Regions from separate parts of the Cohaesibacter gelatinilyticus genome, predicted to be linked through region 1. Evidence: predicted binding sites of a transcription regulator. Region 1 holds the regulator's gene; each other region holds the start of a gene.

Region 1 (5,430 bases):
CCTAATTTACGTAAGGTCTCAGTTGCATGCACAACCGAGCGTTCAGTTTGAAGCGTAAAGAATGTGGAACCAAGAATGGCGATCGCAGCAATGCCTGCCAGTGCATAGGCCAATATATCGGTGATCAGGAAATGTGAGAATATAGCACCCAAAATCAGAGCACAGGCCGTAAGCGCAAGATATCGGCTTTTAGAGAGTGAGGATAAATTGGTCATACGACAAGCCCTTGTTCTTTAGCAGATCGGTCAAATAGTCGAAGCCCTTCTCAAGGCCGTTCTTACGATTGTTTTCACTCGTTTCAAGGCGTATCAGATCCCGATAAAGTGGTTCGATTACCTCATTCAGTACCTTGCGATCCGGACATCGGCGAGCAGAGTGAAAGCCCACAACATCGCCATTCCCATCATAGGATGGTGTGACGTGAGCAAAAACCCAGTAGTGATCGCCATTGCTGGAGAGGTTTTTCACATATGCAAAGATCTCGCGTTTGGCTTGCAATGCCTCCCATAGGATTTTGAAAACGGTACGTGGCATTTCCGGATGACGCACACAGCTATGGGGTTCTCCCAGCAGATCCGCATTGTCGTATCCTGCAATGTCTCGAAAGATTTCGTTGCAATAGGTAATGCGGCCCCGAGTGTCTGTCTTGCTGACCAGGATTTCTCCTTCATCAAAAAAACGTTCCACTCCAGTTGGTGTCAGAGATGTGGACACAGATATTCTCCAATATTGGCCAAAACTGGTTTTGGGAACTGTCCCAAGCAAAGATTAACCAAGAGTTGAAAATATAAAAAAGACAAGAGCTTGAGTGAAATTGCCGCGGGAAATGATAAAATCTATTTCTATATAAAAATACGTAATGGAATGGCGGTAATATATAGCTGAAATAGGAAGAGGCTCGTTGGAAATCTCGATAATTGGGTAGGGCTTCGATATTTAGGTGTATTTAGAAACGACAGATATTAGTGTGAAGAAAATTGAACCTATTTGCCAAGCATCGCGTCAAATAAGAAATGCGAGAATCTCTGTAGATATTCTATGGCTCTCAATCAGATGAAAGAGGTTTCATCATGCAGTAGTACATTTGTCCGATTTATGTTTGAGTAATCGAGGGATATTCAGAAGTGACAAGGGTCAGGATAACTTGTTGGTCGAGCATTCAGAAGTAGATGACAAGCAAGCAATTGCAAGAGACATATCTATTAACCGCTTGGCGATAGTTTCATGCTAACGTCACCCGCAAAGATTGTTTGATATTAAACCAAAATTGGTATCCCGGTGGGCGTATAGTTGGGATAATGGGGAAAAGTGGGATGAACAAATCAATTGCCATGCTGGCTCCGCTAATGTTGGGAGCTTTTTCGATTGGTGCAGTTGCAAGTGAAACAGGCCTTGCCGCAGATACCTCTGCCAAGCCGGACTTGCGTCCAATCCAGATTATTGTTTCGCGTGCAGACCAAAGATTGCAGGTTTTCAAAGGAACGGAAGTGATCGCAGAATCACACGTTTCGACAGGCAAACGTGGACATACGACTCCGACAGGAGTTTTTTCTATCCTGGAAAAACGCCGTAGGCATTTCTCCAATCTTTACAATAATGCGCCGATGCCCTTCATGCAGCGCCTCACTTGGTCGGGCATTGCATTGCATGCTTCAAACAGCGTTCCGCGCTATCCAGCCTCCCATGGTTGTGTGCGGCTTCCTAATTCGTTCGCCAAGACCTTGTTCTCGCTCACGAACCGTGGTGCGCATGTCGTGATAGCCGAACGCGAGGTGGCCCCGAGCCCAATTCAACATAATGTATTGTTTCAACCCGGTATTGACCAAAGCGACATCAAGCCTTCTCTTGAGGAAGATAGCCAAGGATTGGAAATGCGTCTGTTGAGCCGCCATGCATTGCACGGTTGGAAGGCAAGACAGAAAAAAGCTCAAAAGCGCCACAAGACGCTCAAGCCGGTCCGCATCCTGATTACACGCCGCTCTACCACGACACTGGTTCGTGATATCCAGAATGAGCTAAATGAACAAGGCTATGACGCTGGTGCAGTTGATGGCATTGCCGGGCGCAATACCATTGCAGCTGTTCGTCGTTTTATCGGAGAAGATAGTCCGGCAGAAAAAGCACACTGGAACGGCAAATTTGACCGCCCATTGTTGCAAGCTCTGTATAGCAGGGCGGGCAAGGGATTGGTGCCCGAAGGCCACATCTATGTGCGCCAGAAATTTAAACCACTCTTCAATGCTCCCTTGCGCTTCAAGGATCCACAAAAGCCGCTGGGTGCGCATCTGTTTACGGTCAGTGAAACCAATGATGCACGTACCAACGCCAATTGGCTGGCATTGAGCCTCGGTGACAGCATTCATCCGAACATGCAAAAACGTGTGGGGATCGAGGCTATTGAACAAGATGATGGATTGGTTGCTGCAGAAGCCGTGCTGGACCGTCTGATCATCCCTCAAGAAGTGCGAGATCGCATTGCTCCGCTGCTGATTGCAGGATCCTCGCTGGCGATTTCAGACAAAGGGAAAAGTCAGGAAACCACCTATCAGGGTACCGACTTTATAGTACTGACAAAGCCCAAAGGACCCGACAAGAAGAAAAAGGGTTTGAGGGAAGTGGCCAAACGCAATTGAACCACTGCCATTCGAAAAAAAGGCCGCCAGATTGAACTCTGGCGGCCTTTTTGTTCTTAAGATGTGGAGTGAAACTCATTCGGCGGCAAACTGATCGTCAAAACTATAGCCAGATCCTCGCACGGTGCGAATGGGATCTTTGGCCTTGCCACGATTGATGGTCTTGCGCAGACGCCCCACATGGACATCAACCGTGCGTTCGTCCACATAGACATCATGTCCCCAAACGCCATCCAGCAGTTGTTCGCGAGAATAGACCCGGCCAGGATTTTGCATCAAAAATTCAAGCAACCGATATTCGGTTGGCCCGAGATTGATTTCGCGGTTGGCACGCTTGACACGGTGCGTTTCGCGGTTCAGTTCCAGGTCGCCTGCTTTAAGTGTGGTGGCGACAAGATCCGGGCTGGCGCGGCGCAACATGGCGCGAACCCGCGCCATCAATTCCGGCACTGAGAACGGTTTGACGACGTAATCATCTGCACCGGTTGAAAGGCCTCGAATACGTTCGGATTCCTCGCCGCGTGCCGTGAGCATGATAACGGGTAGCTTTTGTGTTCTTGGCTTGGTTCGTAACCGGCGACATAGTTCAATGCCGGAAAGGCCGGGCAACATCCAGTCCAGAAGCAGCAAATCAGGAAGTGTTTCATGGAGACGGCTTTCAGCCTCGTCTCCGCGAGAAACCACCTCCACATGATAGCCCTCAGATTCAAGATTATAACGCAGAAGAAGGCTAAGGGCTTCTTCATCTTCCACAATCATGACACTCGGAGTCATCAGTCCAAATCCAGGTGTTCGTCTTCTTTAAACTGGCGATCCTCAAGAGGAAGGCCGGTATTCAGATAGTAAATGGTTTCAGCAATATTGGTGACATGATCGCCAATACGTTCCAGATTCTTTGCACAGAACAGCAAATGCGTGCAGAAGGATATGTTGCGCGGATCTTCCATCATATAAGTCAGGAATTCACGGAAGAGAGAATTGTAAAGCGCATCCACTTCGCGGTCCTTATGCCAGACGGCAATGGCGGACATGTCGTCACGAGCTGTATAGGCATCCAGAATGGTACGGAGCTGAGCAAGGGTCAGTTCGGCCATATGTTCAATACCATGCACCAGCTGCTTGGGCTGGTTCTTGCCTTCCAGAGCCAATGTACGGCGGGCAATATTCTTACCCAAATCGGCAATCCGCTCCAGATCGACAGAGATGCGCAAGGCAGAGACAATCTCTCGCAAATCCTGTGCCATTGGCTGACGACGGGCGATGGTCAGGACGGCTTTTTCTTCAATCTCCTGATCCATGCTGTTGATGATGACATCTTTCTCGACAGCTTCCGCTGCCCCTGCCATGTCCATCAGAACAAGGGCCTTGATGCTGTCTTCGACCAACCGTTCGGCACGCCCACCCATTTCTGAGATCTTGCTGGCCAACTCCTTCAGGTCTTCATCGTAAGATGTGACAATATGATCAGACATGTTTTGCCTCTCCTTCACACAGGAGGTCGGTCAGTGCATCAGGGGATGATGGAATGACGACCAATCCTGAGGATGTTTGCTAGCCAAAGCGGCCGGTAATATAATCTTGGGTCCGCTGGTCCTTTGGGGTCGTGAAGATCTGTTCGGTCTGACCCTCTTCGACAATGTTACCCAAATGGAAAAATGCAGTACGTTGCGAGACACGAGCCGCCTGTTGCATCGAGTGAGTCACGATGACGATGGTGTAGTTCTCACGCAGTTCATCAATCAATTCTTCCACTTTTGCGGTTGCAATGGGATCAAGTGCCGAACAAGGTTCATCCATCAGGATGACTTCCGGGCTCACTGCAATGGCGCGTGCGATGCAAAGACGCTGCTGCTGGCCACCGGAAAGACCGGTGCCAGGTTCATCCAGACGATCTTTGATTTCGTCAAACAGGCCAGCTTTTTGCAGGGATGAGACGACCACCTCTTCCATATCGGTCTTGTCGCGGCATAGACCGTGAATGCGTGGGCCATAGGCGATATTTTCAAAAATGGACTTTGGAAAAGGGTTGGGTTTTTGGAACACCATTCCAACCCGCGCCCGCAATTCCACGACATCCACTTTGGAGTTATAGATATTGGTGTCGCCCAACTTGATTTCGCCACCTACTTTACAGATGTCGATGGTATCATTCATCCGATTCAGGCAGCGAAGAAAAGTGGATTTGCCACAACCTGAGGGACCAATAAGCGAGGTCACCTGGTTTTCTTCAATTGCCAGATCCACGCCAAACAGAGCCTGCTTGGCGCCGTAATGGACGGTTACCCCTTTGCCAGACATCTTGATGGCGCGGCGCGGGGTAGCTTCGGCTGTTTTGATCGGTGTCATATCTTGCATGATCAAGGCCTTTTTCTAAAACGTCAAATCTTTCCTGCCAACTGGATCTACCAGCGGCGCTCGAACCGGCGCCGCAACAGCACCGCAGAAATGTTCATGATGGCAAGAAATGCCAACAAGATAAGAATGGCGGCTGAGGTGCGCTCAACAAAAGCCCGCTCTGCTTCACCTGCCCACATATAAATCTGTACGGGCAGGGCCGTAGCAGGCTCAAGTGGGCTGACTGGAATGTCCTTCACGAAGGCAACCATGCCAATCATGAGAAGTGGAGCTGTCTCCCCAAGGGCCTGGGCCAGACCAATGATGGTGCCAGTCAGGATCCCGGGGGAGGCCAACGGCAAGACATGGTGGAAAATGGTCTGCGTCTTGGATGCGCCAACCCCCAGAGCTGCTTCGCGGATGGATGGAGGGACTGCTTTCAAAGCAGAGCGAGTTGCGATGA
Region 2 (5,430 bases), on a different contig from region 1:
GAGAATCGGTGTTTTGCCTGTGATTGATGGGCAGGGTAACCTGGTTGGCGTTCTGTCTGAGCGCGACATCATTCGGTCCATGTCCAATTGTGATGGGGAAGAAGGTGTTCAGGCGCTGATGGCGGATCAGGTGCAAAATATCATGACCCCTGCACCGATTACCTGCACGCCAGATGACAAAGTCAGCACCATCATGGAAATCATGACCGAGAAGCGATTCCGCCATATGCCGGTGCTTCAAGGCGGAATGTTGTGCGGTCTGGTGTCGATTACCGATCTGGTGAACAGCCGTTTGATTGAACTGGAACTGGAGACCCTGAAGATCAAGCAATTGATGGTGGGCTAATTCCGATCAGCATCTTCCAAAGAGATAAGGCTCCTTTTGGAGCCTTTTTCAGTTTCATCGAGTGTATTTCTGTACGGTAGGAACGCGGAAAGCTTGCCGTATTTTTGCGCTATGGGGCAGATGGGGGACCTGTCATAAAGAGCGCGGGAGGACATCATGCTGATAAAAAAAGAGACTTACGAGCAGACCTGTGCTGATTTTCACTGGCAGGTGCCGGAGCGTTATAATATTGGCTGGGATATTTGCGATAAATGGGCTGCTGAAGATCCTAATCGTACCGCCATCATTGATGTTGAAGAGGATTTGAGCAGCCATGAGGTGAGTTTTGCTGATCTCAAGGCGCTCTCCAACCAATTGGCCAATGCTTTGGCTGAGCGTGGTGTAAAGGGTAAGGGAACGAAGCCATCTGGCGATGGTGAAGAGGCGATTGGAGATCGGGTTGGTGTGTTGTTGCCGCAGAGCATTGAAACCGCCATCGCCCATATTGCTGCGTTGAAAATGGGCTGTGTGTCCATTCCGCTTTTCACTCTGTTTGGTGAGGAAGCACTGGAACACCGGCTCAATGATTCGGGTGCGCGAGCAATCATCACCAATAAGGAAGGCGTTGCCAAGCTTACGGCTTTACGGGATCGACTGCCCGAGTTGCAAGTTATCCTATCGGTTGATGGTGCTGATGATGGTGTTGAAGATTTCTCAAGTGCATGCAAAGGACAGAGTGAGGATTTCACACCGTTTGATAGCCGATCAGATGACCCCGCCATTCTGATTTACACTTCTGGCACGACTGGTAACCCCAAAGGCGCTTTGCATGGGCACCGCGTGTTGCTTGGACATTTGCCGGGAGTAGAGATCAGTCATAATTTCTTCCCTCAAACTGGTGACAAGATATGGACACCTGCAGATTGGGCCTGGATCGGTGGCTTGCTGGATGTCTTGATGCCTGCGCTTCATCATGGTGTGCCAGTTGTGGCGCGACGTTTCTCCAAATTTACCGGAGAAGCGGCACTCGATCTGATCAAGGTACACGGCATTCAGAATACTTTTCTGCCGCCAACAGCGTTGAAAATGATGCGTCAGGTTTCAAAATGTGCCTGTTGGGGCATTGAGATGCGCTCGGTGGCATCTGGCGGGGAGAGCCTTGGAACAGAGCTGATCGAATGGGGCCAACAGGTTCTTGGTACCACGATCAATGAGTTTTATGGTCAGACGGAATGCAACATGATTGTCTCATCCTGTGCGGATCTCGAGTTGACGCGGCCAGGAACCATGGGCAAGCCTGTGCCGGGGCATGAACTTGCTGTGCTTGATGCTGATAGTGGTGAGCGCATGCCTGTGGGGCAGGAAGGAGCGATTGGCGTCCTGTCCCCCGACCCGGTGATGTTTCTTCGTTATTGGAATAATCCGAAGGCAACGGATGACAAGTTTGTCAAAGGCCCTGAGGGGCATTGGTTGCTGACTGGAGATCAGGGTGTCTGTGATGACGACGGCTATATTCGCTTTGTCGGACGGGATGATGATGTGATTGGTTCTGCTGGTTATCGTATCGGACCGGGTGAGGTGGAAGATTGCCTGCTGCGTCACCCTGCTGTTCAGTTTGCGGGGGTGGTTGGCAAACCTGACGAGCTTCGCAATGCCGTGGTGGCTGCCTATATCAAATTGGCTGATGGCTATGAGCCAAGTGATGATCTGGAAAAAGAGATCGCTCTTTTTGTTAAATCTCGCCTTGCAGCCCACGAATATCCCCGGGTGGTTCGCTTCATTGATGAAATGCCAATGACGACGACCGGCAAGATCATTCGCGGGCAATTGCGCACGATGGCCGTCGATGAGGCAAAAGCGGACAAGGCTGCGAAGTGAATGAAATTTGCTGGACCATATGCGGGCTTGACGAAAATGTTCGTCAAGCCTAGAAATCCGAACTTTCTATCTGCAATTTAACTCGATCTGCCGAATAGCGGCCTTTGGAATACTCCACCGGAACCCCATCGAGATCCGTGTTGATGGCCTTGAGAACGAGGATCAAGGCACCAGGAGATAGATTGAGCATGTCACTATCGCGGATACTGGCGTGATGGGCTTCAATGACTGTCGATTGGCGGACATAATCATCCAGGCCGCATGCTTTAAAGGATCTGGTGATGGACAGGTTTTCCTGATAACGCTCTGCCAGATCTGGAAAGCGTTTGGCATCGAACCATGCGGTGGATCGAACCAGAGGTATGCCGTCGCCTTTGCGAAGGGTTTGCATGCAAATCACCTCAGCGCCAATTTCCAGCTTCAACGCCTTGGCAACTTCCGGTTTTGCGGCCACATGCTCGGATGAAATGAAATGGCCAGTGATTGCCTGTGTCTGACTTTCCAAGCCTGTTGAGAATCGGGTGCGTTTGGAGATTGGGTAGGTCAGACGCTCGGGCTCTACAATGAAAGTGCCACGACCCTGATGTGCTTGAAGGACGCCATCGTTTACAAGAGCTGATATGGCTGCCCTAACCGTGTGGCGATTGACGCCAAACTCTTCTGCCAACTGCACTTCTGGTGGTAGGCGGCCATCTTCATCTCCCAAGCCGGAGCCGATGCCTGCGCGAATAGCATCAGCAATTTGACGCCATAAGGCAATACCTGAACGGCGTTCAAGTCCGGATTTGAGGTGTGCTTCTGCCATATTTGCCCCTAAGTCTTGTATTCGAGGCCTAGCATTAATCTCATTGTTTGTCACATGGGTGACATGTGGGATGCGTAAAAGTCGCCCATCATGATTTGTCTATTTAATTAGACAATAAAATTTGCTGATCAAATAATCTGGTTAGCAGGTTTGAACGGGAAAGATGATGGTGTGATGGTGCAAACCAATCAGGAAAAACGGCAAGCGCGTCTGGCAATTCTAGCTCGAGCAGGGGCCAAACAAATGCTGGCGCTTTGGAAGCCTCTAGGGCTCGATCCATGTTGCGAAATGGTAAGAGGGCCTGAGACAGGCCTTTTGGCTCTGCGTGGGCGCATGGGCGGCGGTGGCGCGCCGTTCAATTTTGGTGAGGCGACCGTGACACGTGCTACCGTGCGGCTGGAAGATGGCACCCTGGGCCACTCAGTCATGTTGGGTCGTAACGCTGCAAAAGCCCAGCTGGCTGCGGTTATCGATGCACTGGCAGAACAACCTGAATTTTCCAATCTGGTGGAGGAGAAAATTGTATTACCTCTGCAAGAACAGCTGAGCCAACAAGATGATGTGGCTCAGGCTGAAGCGGAAGCGACCAAGGTTTCATTTTTCACAATGGTGCGAGGAGATGATTGATGGCCCTGTCATCTGATATTTTGGGTGCAGAATCCGAGGCTCTTGCCGGTGGCATTGGTGATGCAGCAACACAGACACAGAGTTTGTTTCGCGCTGCAATGAACGCCATGGCACAGCCGGGTCAAATCTATCCTGCTTCTTGTGATGCGTTGCCACCTGCGCCTCTTCAACCATTGATGGCTGGTCTATTGACTATGTTGGCCGATCCTGAGACGCCTGTCTGGCTGGATGATATTTTGAGATCGGAAAAATCCATACAGGATTGGATCACCTTTCACATTGGGGCACCCATCGTTGATGACCCCGATCAGGCCAGTTTCGCACTGATCAATGATATTGCCGGGATGCCGGATCTCGATCATTTCAATCGTGGAGATCAGGCTTATCCAGATCGCTCCACGACACTGCTTCTCAATGTGAAACATATGTTGGCCGACGCTGGAGACCTTGTCTTGCAAGGCCCTGGCATTGATGGAACGGCGAAGTTTGATTTTACGCCCCAACCGATGCGTTTTGAGCAGCAATGGCAGGTCAATCAGAGTTTCTTCCCCAGAGGTGTTGATCTGATGCTGGTTGGTGAGCATGAAGTTGCCTGCCTGCCACGCAGCACACGTCTTGTCCTTGAGCGAGCTGAATAACAGGAGAGCGATATGTATGTTGCTGTGAAAGGTGGCGAAACTGCCATCAATAATGCTCATCGCTTGCTGGCTGATCGCCGCCGTGGTGACCGTGATGTGCCAGTATTGGAATTGGATCAGATCGATCAGCAGCTCTCACTGGCGGTTGATAGGGTGATGAGCGAAGGGGCACTCTATGATCGTGAGTTGGGAGCGCTGGCAGTCAAACAGGCTCGTGGTGATCTGATTGAAGCGATCTTCCTGATGCGTGCTTATCGTACCACGTTGCCACGGTTTGGATATAGCAATCCGATTGATACCAGCAAGATGCAAATCCAGCGCCGTATTTCGGCGACTTTCAAGGATTTGCCGGGCGGTCAGATCCTGGGGCCTACCTTTGACTACACCCATCGTTTGCTGGACCCAGATCTGGCGACAGATGGTGAGGTGCCAAAAGGGGAGCAACAAGAGATTGCTGATAGTGCGCGGACCATGCCTCGTGTTTCAGATCTGATTGCTGATGAAGATTTGATGGAGCCTGATAGTGAGCTGCCGTGTGAAGGGGAGGAAATGGACGAGCCGGGTGATTTGACCCGCGAGCCTTTGGAATATCCAATGGGTCGTGATTTGCGCTTGCAGGCACTTTCGCGCGGAGATGAAGGCTTCCTGCTGGCTCTTGGCTATTCCACGCAACGTGGTTATGCGCGCAATCATCCATTTGCTGGCGAAATCCGCATTGGTGAGGTGGATGTGGAGATGGAAATTCCTGAACTTGGCTTCAGTGTCTCCGTTGGCCGGATACAGATATCTGAATGCCAGATGGTTAACCAGTTTATTGGCTCCTTGAAAATACCACCGCGTTTTACTCGTGGCTATGGTCTGGTTTTCGGCCAGTCCGAACGCAAGGCTATGTCCATGGCACTGTGTGATCGGGCGTTGCGGGCTGAAGAATTAGGTGAAGATATTATTGCCCCGGCTCAGGATGAGGAATTTGTGATTTCTCATTCCGATAATGTGCAGTCCACTGGCTTCGTGGAGCACTTGAAACTGCCGCATTATGTGGATTTTCAGGCGGAACTGAAACAGGTTCGCCAGATGCAGGCGGAATATTTTCAGCGAAATGGGGAAGGGGTCGAAGCAGTCGAGCCCGCTTTTGATGGGGAGGCGGCGCAATGAAA
Region 3 (5,430 bases), on a different contig from region 1:
GTATCGGTGGCCATTTGCCTGTCCCTTGAGGAATTAAGTCCGAGGTCATCATCCATCGGGCGATTGATGCCCGCCGGATGGAAAAGGACCCCGAAGTCCGGCTCAGTGGAGCCTCGGATAGATTGGGGTGAGATAGTGCGTTCAGGCGGACCTCAAACTGAGGCCCGCCCAAAATCGATAAGCTTAGTAGCCAGCTTTGCCGACAATCTTTGCTTGCTCGGCCAGGTCAGCCAGCAGAGCGTCAGCGGCTTTGATAGCGTCCGTATCCTTGGCGCGTTCCGCTTTCAGCTTGGCTTTGAAAGCCTCGATCTGGCGAACGTCAAGCAACTGAGCGTTGGAAGAGGCAAGGAATGGGCCCCAACCATCGGAAAGGCTAGCCAGTACTGCGCGCTCGGCTTTCACTTTCTCGGTATCACCGAAGCGGCCATATTGCATGAAGAAGTAATAGATCTTGGCTTTGACTTCATCAGACAGATCACCACGCCACACCATTGGGTCGGACGGGATCAGAGGAGAGCGCCAGATTTCCTTGATCTTGGCAGCAGCCTTCGGGTTGCTCTTGGCAAGGCGCGCATAGAGAGACTCGGTGTTGTTGGTTGCAACATCAACCTGGCCGGCAGCAACAGCCAGGGCGTTGCCTTCATGGTTGGACGCGGTCACCTTGGAGAAGCACTCTTCAGGTGTCTTGTTGTTCAGCGCCCAGACATAATAGCCAGGGATAGCAAAGCCGGAAGTGGAGTTTGGATCACCATTGCCGAAGCTCTTGCCGTTTTCGCATTTCAGAACATCGTCCAGCGAGTTCAGATCGCTGTCAGCCTGGGTGATGAGCAGGGAATAATAACCGCGCTCGCCATTGGAGCCGATGGTCTGGGCGAAGACTTCGCCACCGGCTTTATCGACAGCCTGGATGGCAGATTTGTTGCCGAACCATGCAACATCGACCTGCTTGGCACCCATGCCGGCAATCACGCCGGCATAATCGGACGCGAAGAAAGGCTTGACCTCGACACCCAAAGACTTGGACATGTCGGTGAGGAATGGCTTGAAGTTTTCTTCCAGAATGGTCGCGCTTTCGGTGGAGATGATACCGAAATTGATGACCTTTGGCATTGCAGCTTCGTCAGCGTGAGCTGCAGCACCAGACAGAGCAAACGCGCCTGCCATAACCAGTTTCTTGAACATTTGAGACTCCCAAATTCCAATTGGATTCGTGTTTTTGATGCAGGTTCTTTACTACTCGACCGCAAGAGCGGCTTTCTTCGGTTCGACAGGTTTCTTGCCGAACGAACTGAGGTCCCTTGGTTTCTTGTTTGAAGGGACGAAATCTGTGTCGGCATCATTGTCATAGAGAGCGGCAAGGTCACCCTTATCGATGCCATGGGTGGGGCCGTCATAGACCAGCTTGCCCTGACGCAATGCGATGATGCGCTTGCAATGGCGGAAGGCATGGTCGATCTGATGCAGGGACACGATGACCGTGGCCTTGTCTTCACGATTGATGATGGAGAGGGTTTCCATCACGGTGTCAGCTGATTTCGGATCGAGAGAAGCAATTGGCTCATCAGCCAGAATGAGGCGGGCCTGCTGTGTCAGGACGCGTGCTATGGCACCTCGTTGCTGCTGGCCGCCAGACAGACGTGATGCACGGCGATGGGCAAAGTCGACCATACCGACGCGCTCCAGAGCGCGCAGGGCGCCAATCTTTTCTGCCGTGCCGAACAGGCCAAGATTGCCACGCCATTTCGGGATATGGCCCAAACGGCCAACCAGCACATTGTTCAGAAGGCTCAAACGACCCACGAGATTGAATTGCTGAAAGATCACGCCGATCTCACGGCGCAGGGCACGGGCGGCTGGCAAACGGCGACCATTGCGCTGTACGTCCTGACCGAACAGGGCGATGGTGCTGTCCTCGCCCTTGTCGATGGTTTCCAACCCGGAAATCATGCGGATGAGCGTCGATTTCCCCGAGCCGGATGCACCGATCAGGGCAACCATTTCTCCCGCCTCAATTTTGAATGAGACATCTTCCAATACTGATTTTCCAGCTTCAAAAGACTTGGAAACGCTGCTCACATTGATTGCTGTCATAACTGCCTGACCTTTCCATTGCTCACCGTCCTTAGCCCGCTTTTTTTACAGTTCTGTGACGGTTTTGGATGGTGTTGGATAGAGTGAAAATGGCTGAAATCAGGCGTTAATCAGGAGTGTTGTGTGTAAGCTGGGAGGATGATCAAAAGACGTGAACGAAGGGTGTTGTTGTCATGTTCCTGTCGTCTTGGTATGGCAAGGATCATAGATCCTTGACCGCATGAATTGCCTTGAGAAATTGTTACAAAATCATGACAAACCCAGTTGCTCCAAGCCCGCATGTGATTGATCTGGCCGATGTGCAAAAAGCCAATGGTATTCTGCGATCTTTGGTCACTCATACACCGCTTCTTGAAAATAAAATTCTGAATGAGCGGCTCGGCGGACGCCTTCTGGTCAAGGCAGAGTGTTTGCAGCAGACCGGTGCCTTCAAAATTCGTGGGGCCTATTGGCGCATTTATAATATGTCGGTAGAGGAGCGTAAGCGTGGTGTGATCAGCTATTCGTCTGGTAATCATGCACTGGGTGTGGCACGTGCGGCAAAACTCCTTGGCAGTCATGCACTGATTGTGATGCCGGAGGATGCACCATGTGCCAAAATGCAGGCGGTGAGGGATTTGGGGGCAGAGATTGTCACGTATAATCGTGATCGCGACCATTATGATGAAGTGGTGGCGCATCTCGAGCAGCAGACCGGTCGTCTTCATGTGCCGCCCAGTGCCCATCCGCAGGTGTTGGCGGGGTCTGGAACTGTAGCGCTTGAGCTTTTCGAGCAGGTAAAGGAACGGGGTGTGCAGCTTGACGCCATTCTCACTCCGTGCGGAGGCGGAGGTCTTGCGGCCTCTACTGCTATCGTTGCCAAAGCTTTGTCACCTGACAGCGATGTTTATGCGGTGGAGCCGGAATTGTTTGATGATACAAGACGCTCGCTCGGAGCTGGAGTGCGCCTTGCCAATCCCAAAGGTCGGCGCACCATCTGTGATGCTATCATGACCCCAATGCCCAATGCGGTGACCTTCCCAATCAATCTGGATCTGTTATCTGGCGGGCTGGTTGTCAGCGATGATGAAGTCCGTGCCGCCATGCGCTTTGCTTTCGAGCATTACAAGATCATCACCGAACCCGGTGCTGCGGTCGGTATTGCGGCTGTCCTTTCTGGCCGTATCGATATCAAGGACAAGATGATCGCAACCGTGGTGACAGGTGGCAATATCGATGTGGAGCGGTTCTTGGGGCTGGTGGCGGTATAGGGTTTTCGTTTTTACAAAAGATTGTTAGCTGAAGCAGGATCTGAGGGCTGTCAGAGCGGGTTTCATTTCTTCCCGGGTATAGGCGCAGAAGCCAAGGATCAGTCCGTTGTGATTGGATCTATCGGACGAGAAGGATGACAATGTTTGCAGGCGAAACCCCCTCTGTTGCATTTGGCGGGAGATGTTGCTGTCATGATAATGATCATTCAGGTGCAAGACGATCAGCGTGCCTGCTTGATGATCTATGAATGAACCGATATCTGAAAAATCTTTTCGCAGTTGAGCAAGCAGAAAAGCACGTCGTTCGGCATAGATACGGCGCATGCGTCTTAGATGACGATAGAATTCTCCCGACGTCATGAAATCTGCCAAAGCTTGCTGAGGTAGCAGGCTGGCTCTGGCACCGAAAGATCGAAAGGAGGCATGAAAGCGATCCAGCAGGTTTTCCGGTATAATCAGATATCCCAGCCGTAGGGAACGTGAGAAGAGTTTGGCAAAGCTGCCGGCATAAAGAGTATGATTCAGCTGGTCGAAGCCTGCCAGTGCCGGGATTGGCCGCCCTGCATAGCGGAACTCGCTGTCAAAATCATCCTCCAGAATCCAGGCCTTTTGCTTGTTCGCCCATTGAATGAATTCGAGCCGCCGGTTCGGTGACATGGCTCCACCCAATGGATATTGATGGGATGGGGTGACAAAAACAAGCCGGGGATTGATAAGTTCATCTGGTATTCTTGTTCCGTGTTCATCGATATCCAGATAGGTGAGAGTAAGATCCTGGACTTTTGCGAATTGCCGGACCCTCGGGTAGCCCGGGTCTTCCAGACCAATTTTGTCGCCTCTGTTCAGAAGAGTGCGTAGACATAACTCCACTGCATCTGTCGCGCCTGCTGTTATGATGATCTGGTGCGGAGAAGCTTGTATGCCGCGCCATTCCGACACATGATTTGCAACAGCTTTACGCAGGTTGAAATTTCCAAAGACCGGGCCTTCCTCGAACATGGCTTGCGGGTTGGTGCGGCATGATCTTGCCAGTGTCTTGGCCCATTGCCGATAGGGGAACAGGCGCATGTCTGGTTGTCCTGCTTCAAAGGGAATGGGTGAGTGGGGCTTGTCTGCTTCTGCAATTGTGGCTGGGGGTTCGATGTGCGATGCCAATTCCACATTGCCGCTGGTCCATATGTGATAGCCTGATCGTGCCCGGCTACGCAGATATCCCTCTGCGACCAGCTGCTCATACGCGGTCACAATCGTGGACCGTGATACACCCAACTCCGTCGCAAATTCACGAGTTGGCGGAAGCTTGGCTCCTTCTGCAAGCTCACCTGAGTTTGCCCGTGTCCTGATTGCCAGACATATTTGCTCAAAGACAGGTATTTTCGAGGCGCGATCAATCGAAAAGCCAAGCCATGTGGTTTCGGTCATTCTGGTATGCTCTTTTTTCTTATTTTTGGATATTAATGCCAATCCAATATTGTGACAAGCTTGCCTTGTTTTTTCTAAAAAAGGTCTCTCTCATGACATACACAATCAATCAGCATGGGCAGCCTGTCGGCATTGCATTACCAGACTGGATAGGTGCAGGGCATCCGGGCCACTCCTCCATGACGGGATGTTATGCGCAGTTGGTTGCCATTGATCCGCAGATCCATTGCAAGGATCTGTTCGAAGCCTATCGTGAAGATGTATCTGGCAAGATCTGGACCTATAACTCCCTCGAACCATTCCAAACAGAGGAAGGCCTTGCTGACTGGATGAAGACAGCGCAAGGGGTTGATGCTCAGCCTTATTTTGTCATTCTTGATCGGGAAACAGGTAAAGCGTCGGGTATCGCCAGCTTCATGCGTATTCGGCCTGAGCTTGGTGTGATCGAAATTGGTGGCATTACCTTTGCCCCACGTCTTCAACGCACTCGTGTTGCCACAGAGGCGATCTATCTGATGATGCGCCGAGCTATTGAAGAATTGGGTTATCGCCGTGTCGAATGGAAATGTGATGCCCTGAATGCGCCATCGCGTGCAGCAGCGGAGCGGTTCGGTTTCTCTTATGAAGGCCTGTTTGAGCAAGCGATGGTTTATAAAGGACGTAGCCG

The links. The regulator PhoB, encoded in region 1, activates phosphate uptake and scavenging genes when phosphate is short. The targets are predictions, from matches to a motif close to TGTCATNNANCTGTCAT.
Region 2: phnF (phosphonate metabolism transcriptional regulator PhnF) is a predicted target of PhoB. The motif match lies at 3,057-3,073, and genes of this name have one in related genera.
Region 3: phnC (phosphonate ABC transporter ATP-binding protein) is a predicted target of PhoB. The motif match lies at 2,261-2,277, and genes of this name have one in related genera.

The regions. Positions count from the first base shown of each region.
Region 1 covers NZ_OBEL01000010.1:30,144-35,573, forward strand. The annotation lists gene CRO57_RS23555 (methyl-accepting chemotaxis protein) at 1-215, opposite strand, end outside; gene CRO57_RS23560 (PAS domain-containing protein) at 190-714, opposite strand; gene CRO57_RS23565 (L,D-transpeptidase family protein) at 1,314-2,633, shown strand; gene phoB (phosphate regulon transcriptional regulator PhoB) at 2,709-3,407, opposite strand; gene phoU (phosphate signaling complex protein PhoU) at 3,407-4,105, opposite strand; gene pstB (phosphate ABC transporter ATP-binding protein PstB) at 4,185-4,988, opposite strand; gene pstA (phosphate ABC transporter permease PstA) at 5,036-5,430, opposite strand, start outside.
Region 2 covers NZ_OBEL01000001.1:1,970,721-1,976,150, reverse strand. The annotation lists gene CRO57_RS08985 (CBS domain-containing protein) at 1-346, shown strand, start outside; gene CRO57_RS08980 (acyl-CoA synthetase) at 503-2,203, shown strand; gene phnF (phosphonate metabolism transcriptional regulator PhnF) at 2,253-3,008, opposite strand; gene phnG (phosphonate C-P lyase system protein PhnG) at 3,159-3,635, shown strand; gene phnH (phosphonate C-P lyase system protein PhnH) at 3,635-4,273, shown strand; gene CRO57_RS08960 (carbon-phosphorus lyase complex subunit) at 4,286-5,428, shown strand; gene CRO57_RS08955 (alpha-D-ribose 1-methylphosphonate 5-phosphate C-P-lyase PhnJ) at 5,425-5,430, shown strand, end outside.
Region 3 covers NZ_OBEL01000002.1:228,478-233,907, reverse strand. The annotation lists gene phnE (phosphonate ABC transporter, permease protein PhnE) at 1-14, opposite strand, end outside; gene phnD (phosphonate ABC transporter substrate-binding protein) at 184-1,182, opposite strand; gene phnC (phosphonate ABC transporter ATP-binding protein) at 1,234-2,091, opposite strand; gene CRO57_RS11110 (threonine/serine dehydratase family protein) at 2,343-3,341, shown strand; gene pdxR (MocR-like pyridoxine biosynthesis transcription factor PdxR) at 3,366-4,763, opposite strand; gene CRO57_RS11100 (GNAT family N-acetyltransferase) at 4,856-5,430, shown strand, end outside.